2 regions of the Alteromonas sp. BL110 genome follow, and region 2 is predicted to be linked to the other one. Evidence: riboswitches for the same ligand, from Rfam matches in the RefSeq annotation. Region 2 holds a riboswitch; the other holds the start of a gene.
What was found. Region 2 has a riboswitch for thiamine pyrophosphate ahead of thiC (phosphomethylpyrimidine synthase ThiC). Riboswitches for the same ligand answer to the same signal wherever they lie in the genome.

Region 1: another riboswitch for thiamine pyrophosphate. It lies ahead of D1814_RS02385 (TonB-dependent receptor); the one in region 2 lies ahead of thiC (phosphomethylpyrimidine synthase ThiC).

The regions. Positions count from the first base shown of each region.
Region 1 covers NZ_CP031967.1:533,745-537,167, reverse strand. Annotated here, with positions in the region: gene D1814_RS02395 (GNAT family N-acetyltransferase) at 1-1,243, opposite strand, end outside; gene D1814_RS02390 (acyl-CoA thioesterase) at 1,303-1,728, shown strand; TPP riboswitch at 1,858-1,961, shown strand; gene D1814_RS02385 (TonB-dependent receptor) at 2,017-3,423, shown strand, end outside.
Region 2 covers NZ_CP031967.1:1,593,867-1,597,289, forward strand. Annotated here, with positions in the region: gene D1814_RS06950 (heme biosynthesis HemY N-terminal domain-containing protein) at 1-938, shown strand, start outside; TPP riboswitch at 1,054-1,165, shown strand; gene thiC (phosphomethylpyrimidine synthase ThiC) at 1,480-3,390, shown strand; gene thiE (thiamine phosphate synthase) at 3,387-3,423, shown strand, end outside.

The sequences.
Region 1 (3,423 bases), 1.1 Mb from region 2:
TATCTTCTGACTCAACACCTGTGAGGTTATCGCCCGCAGAGTTGACCTTAAACGAACATGTGCTGTTAAAAAATGCTTCAAGAGGGTCGTTATCAAACCATCGCAGTGGTGTCGACAGTGTTAAATGAATGCTGCCATTAGGCAAATTGGGAATGAGTTTATGAATAAAGCCGTTTCCCGAACCTTCATAGCCTTGCAGCGTTGTGCTCAAAATCCACTGAGTGTTATTCGCTATTATACGGTTTATGGCTGGGAGGGGCATTGAAGCGGCTTCATCGATCACAACCAGGTCATAAGTCGTATTATCTGCACTGTAAAGCAGTTCGCTGTCAGGTGGTACCCATTTCACAGAGCCTAAGGACGTTCTTCGTTCGCCAGCGGATCGCTGCTCCTGATTTTCAGAGTCGGTGTCATGAAACTGACTGACTGTTTTCTCGGCGTCATCGAATCGGTGAAGTTGAGACATTACGTTAGCAACGTTTTCACGCTGTTCACTAGTAAGCAAAACGTTTTTCCCTTTTCTTATTACGCTATCAATAAATATACCTAACAAAGAAGATTTACCTCTTCCCCTTGGAGCAGTGACCAAGGCGTTCAACTTATTTAATGAGTAAGACTGATACAAATGGCCGTATGCGTTTTCTTGCTCTTTGGATTTAAATAGGGAACCTCTATAAGCCCTTTCTAATGAAGGTTCCTCCACTCGATAGGTTGTTAAATCCGGAAGCCTAGCTGTAGATTCGCTAAGTATTGCTATGTCAGCATTTGTACGCAGGCATTCAATAAAGCGTGCCACGTATCGGCTATGGGTGATTGTAAAGCCTTCTGATAGAAAAGAGACTGAAGCACTACTGCTCCACTGTTTAAACTCAGGGCAGATAAGTATTAAGCACCCATGGCGTTTTACTATGCCTGCCACTGCCATTGCATCGCCGGGCTTAAAAGAATCCCTACAGTCCAATGTCGCAATATCGTACTCGCTGCCTAGCACTTTTTTCCGTCGTTTTCCCTTTAGCTCAGTACTAGTAAAGGTCGCTACGCTCAAAGATGCAATTTCATCAGCTAAAGTTGTAATAATGGATAATGCGGCTTGACAATAAGCATCACTACCAGAAATTACCAGCATTCTTCGGTGAATTGGGTAATTTATGTCTGATAGGTGTGAGCCGTTTTTGCAGCTATTCTCACCGCTATTTTCGGAGTAGGGAGCGAGAAGCCATTCGCGTAATTGATTTAGCGCCATGAATCAGTTTTTTCGGTATAATCTTGCGCTATAGTAGCGATTTATTGTGAGGAATTCGAATGCGCTTTCTTTCCCGGCGTTTAGTTATGCCAAATGATCTTAATTACGCCAATTCTTTGTTCGGTGGCCGCGCGTTAGAATGGATAGACGAAGAGGCTGCCATTTGGGCAATCTGTCAGTTAGAGACCAACTGTTTAGTGACCAAGCATATTGGCGAAATTAGTTTTGAATCGCCGGCGATGCAAGGTGATATTGTAGAGTTTGGTCTGGAAACCAAGGCGGTAGGCCGGTCATCTATCACCGTAAGTTGTCTAGTGCGCAATAAGGCCACTAAAAAGACTATCTGCTTTGCAGATGACATTGTTTTCGTAAAGGTTGACCCAGATACTCGTCAACCAACGGCACACGGCAAAACGTTAGAAGGTTTGAAAGCACAGACTGATGATGAAGTACGTCGTCTTAATATGAATATTAACGCTGAATAGCCTTGGGCTCTGAGTGCCTTATATCATATAAAAATTATGACCTTAGCTTAATGTCTTATCTGCTTGACGGCGTGTATTGAACTGGTAGACTCCGTCGCAGATGTTGAGGTTACTATTTGAGTAGCCCAACGCTATACCAAGGGGTGTCCGTTTTCGGTCTGAGATCCACATAAGTGGGAACCCTTAAACCTGATCCGGATAATACCGGCGTAGGGATGGTTCACAGCATAGCCTTATCACCTGCCGTTAGACCCGGATCTTTTTTCTTCAATAAGAACAAGAGATCCCATGTATAAAACACTTTTCACACTATCATTGCTAGCAAGTTCTGTTGCTGCCTATGCACAAGAATCTGCAGTGAACAACACGTCAAAAAACACGCCTTCTGATATTGAACGAGTCGTTGTATCTGGTGATTTTCGACAAACAACACTTGACCAGCTAAGTGCTAGTGCGACTATTTTAGACCAAGAGCGTCTTCGCAGTAGGCAGCCAAGCCATATTGACAGTGTGTTGAACAGCATTCCAAATGTTAATTTTGCAGCAGGTGCATCTCGTGGCCGCTTTGTGCAAATTCGCGGTATTGGTGAGCGTAGTCAGTTTGCTGAACCAATCAACCCTTCTGTGAGCTTTATTGTCGATGAATTTGATTTTTCAGGCCTTGCCGCAGCAGGCATTATCTTTGATACTAAGCAGTTAGAAGTTTATCGCGGGCCCCAGGCTACGCTTTACGGCACAGGCGCACTCGCCGGAGCTGTTAAGCTTTCTAGTAACAACGTAGGCAGCGATGCGCCAGACTACGTAGAAGCACGAATTGGTAACAAAGAAAGTTATCGTATTGAAGGGGCAACGGGCGACGATATCAATTCCGATTGGGGATACCGCGTTGCACTTGTGCATAACCGTAGCGATGGCTTTGTAGAAAACACTTTTTTAGATAGAAGTGACACCAATAATATCGATGAAACTGCTGTGCGCTTTGCTGTAGAAGGCAGCGTAGACGAGAGAACCACGCTTGCACTTACCTACCGCTGGTACGATATTGACAACGGATACGATGCGTTCTCGCTTGATAACGACAACAAAACACTGTCTGATGAGCCGGGCTTTGACGAACACCAAACTCACGCAGTAAGCGCGCGCTCAACAACGAGCACAGCCGCGGGAGACTTCATACTTATTGCCACTCATGCCTCTCATAACATTGCGTATGGCTACGATGAAGATTGGACGTTCACTGGCTTTCACCCGTGGGGTTACACTTCTTTCGATGCGTACTACCGTGATGTTGAAACCCAAACCGGTGAGTTGCGTTTTGTGTCGTCTGACAGTGCAGCACTTTTCGACGGTATGACAGATTGGACCTTAGGCGTATTTTATAAAAACACAGAAGAAAAGCTGCTGCGTCAGTATACATACCTTGATAGCGACTTTGCCAGTGAATATACGCCAACGACAACCGCCATCTACGCTCAAACAGAAAGCCGTTTGAAGGACAACTTAGTGCTTGTAGCTGGGTTGAGAGTAGAAAACTATGACTTCGATTACGCCGATAACAACCAACTTACACGCGCGTTTGACACCACCATGGTTGGCGGAAAAGTAGCGCTTCAATATACGCAAGGCGATCACTTCTACTACGGCAGCATTTCACGCGGTTTTAAAGGCGCTGGCTTTAATCCCGACAGCCGAGTA
Region 2 (3,423 bases):
GCACCTTAGGTGAACGTAAGCGCAAGCGCGCGTTTTACGATGGCTTACACGCCATGGCCGCAGGTGATTTTGATTCGGCGCAAAAAGCATTAGGTAAAACCACCAATGGTGACTTTGAAGGCGTAAACTATTTAGCCTCAGCGCAAATTGCGTTTGCCAACGACGACCTATCCAAAGCCCGTTATTTTCTGGTTCAAGCCACTGACTTTCCGAAAGCAAAAGTAGCCGCAACAGTAATGCATGCACGCATTGATGTAGCTGAAGAAAAGTTTGATGCGGCGTTAGAAAAGCTTAACGAGCTAGACGAACAAGACCGTGAGAACAAGCAAGTTGTGCAATTGAAAGCACAAATTCTTGCCAAGCTAGGTAAGTGGCAGGTGCTTCAAGAGAATTTATCAGGCTGGCGTAAAGCCTTGCCTAAAGCTGACTACACCGCGTGGAGCCAGCGTATTGCTAAGGGTAAGTTTGCAGAAATTGCCAGTAAGCAAGGTGCCGTTGAGCTTAAATCGTATTGGGACACCCTGCCCCGTAAGCTGCGTCACGACGACGCTTATCGCGCCGCTTACGTTCAACAGCTACTTGACCAAGGCATGCATGCCGACGCTCAGGATTTGTTAGTTGAATGGCAAAAACGTGGACCGAACAGCGCCCTATTCCCGTTGTTCACACAGCTTAATATTCCAGATGCATCGCCATCATTACGTTTACTTGAAAGCTGGATAAAACAGGACGAAGAAAACGTTGAGCTTTATTCCACGCTAGGCCAAGTGGCGTTTAACTCTGGCGATGATGTGTTAGCTGAGAAAGCTTTGCTTAAAGCCACTAAAATGCAGTCGCGTAAAGAAGATTTATTGCTGCTATCTGCCATTAGTGAGCGCAAGCATGACACAGCCACCGCCCTTCAGCTTTACAAAGAAGGTCAACAACTAGCTAGCTAAATGAATATTCGTTTAGCTTTCTGGTAGTACTTGTATTTCAACTAAAGTTGAAGCTATAGTAAAAAGGAATTCTCAATTCGGGCTGCTTCAGCAAAAAACAGCCCGAATTGAAACAAACAACTTGTCGGAGTGCTTCACTGTTAATCCAGTAAGCTGAGACCGCGAAAGTGGGATCCGTAGAACCTGATCAGGCTAGTACCTGCGAAGGGAACAAGAAAATACAATGTGTACGATGTTAAGCAACAGTTTGGCATTGTGAAGCAAGGTTAGAATTTTAGTGGTTTGCTTGGCACTTTTATAACGGGCACTAAGCGTTAATTTTGAGATAAAGCATCAAATTCCAACGATGCCATTTGCAACTCAAAGTAAATTGCTCCAGACCTTAAGAGCAAACAACAGTAAAAGGTAACGGGCTCATTCTTAGCATCTTTACTTTCAACCTTACTACAGTAGAGGTTTACTCCTCTTAACACTTACACACTGTATTCTCCTTCACTCCTGACAAGCATTTTTAGAACCTATTTTTACAAGGTAAAATGCTATGTCGAACAGACGCGAACAACGCCAACAAGCTCAGCAATTCATAAATGAACTAGCGGGCGAAGCTTACCCAAATTCAACACGCCACTACGAGTGTGGTAGCCGCGACGACATTCGCGTGGCCATGCGCCTTATCCACCAGCACGACAGCTTAGTCGGTGGCACCGAAGAAAACCCTATCTTAGAGCCCAACCCACCGATTCCGGTGTATGACACTTCAGGGCCCTACGGCGACCCGCAAGAAAACATAGATGTACACACGGGTTTAGCACCACTTAGACAAAAGTGGATTGAAGAACGCAGCGATACTGTCGAATTAGAAGGCGTTTCATCAAGCTTCGCGAAAGAGCGAGAAAACGACATTTTTACCGAAGATTTTCGCTTTATTCGAAGCCGCAAACCACTAAAGGCAAAAGCAGGCAAAAACGTAACCCAGCTTCACTACGCAAGACAAGGCATTATTACCCCTGAAATGGAGTACATTGCCATTCGTGAAAACATGGGCCGCCAAGCCATTAAAGATGCCGAGCTTACGCAACAGCACAAAGGCGAGCACTTTGGTGCGAATTTACCCGACACCATTACGCCTGAATTTGTACGCCAAGAAGTAGCCGCAGGCCGTGCCATCATTCCATGTAACATCAATCACCCCGAACTAGAGCCAATGATTATCGGCCGTAACTTCCTGGTGAAAATAAACGCGAATATTGGTAATTCTGCAGTAACGTCATCAATAGAAGAAGAAGTAGAAAAGCTAGTGTGGTCTACGCGCTGGGGCGCCGACACCATCATGGACTTGTCTACCGGCAGAAATATTCACGAAACTCGCGAGTGGCTGCTACGTAACAGCCCAGTTCCTCTTGGTACCGTGCCCATTTATCAAGCGCTAGAAAAAGTAAACGGTGTAGCCGAAGACTTAACTTGGGAAATGTTTAAAGACACGCTTATCGAGCAAGCTGAACAAGGTGTGGATTACTTTACCATTCACGCAGGCGTGTTGCTTGAATACGTTCACCTTACCGCAAAACGGGTAACTGGCATTGTATCGCGGGGCGGTTCGATAATGGCAAAGTGGTGTTTAAGCCACCACCAGCAAAGCTTCTTATACGAACACTTTCGCGAGATTTGTGAAATTTGCGCCAAGTACGATGTGGCGCTGTCACTTGGTGATGGCTTGCGCCCCGGCAGCGTGGCTGATGCTAACGACGATGCGCAGTTCTCTGAGTTACGTACCCTGGGTGAGCTAACTAAAATTGCCTGGGAATACGATGTTCAAGTAATGATTGAAGGCCCAGGGCATGTACCAATGCACATGATTAAAGAGAACATGGAAGAGCAGCTTACGCACTGTCACGAAGCGCCGTTCTACACGCTCGGCCCACTTACTACAGACATTGCACCTGGCTACGATCACTTCACATCAGGCATTGGCGCCGCCATGATTGGTTGGTTCGGTTGCGCAATGCTTTGCTACGTAACCCCTAAAGAGCATTTAGGGTTGCCTAACAAAGAAGACGTTAAGCAGGGGCTTATTACCTACAAAATAGCAGCTCATGCTGCCGACTTAGCGAAAGGCCACCCCGGCGCGCAAATACGCGACAATGCCATGTCGAAAGCGCGCTTTGAGTTTAGGTGGGAAGATCAGTTCAATTTAGCCCTCGACCCCCACACTGCTCGTGCTTATCACGATGAAACCCTGCCTCAGGCGTCTGGTAAAGTTGCGCACTTTTGCTCTATGTGCGGCCCCAAATTTTGCAGCATGAAAATTTCTCAAGAGGTGCGCGATGTCGCTAAACAAGCAGAGCAACAAGAGTTTGAGAAAGAAAAAGGCATGAAAGACATGGCTGATGCGTTTAATCAGTCGGGTGCTCAGCTTTATCACAGTGCAGATAGCAAGGTAGAGTTGCCATGACAAACAGCCACCAAAACACATCCATTTCACAGC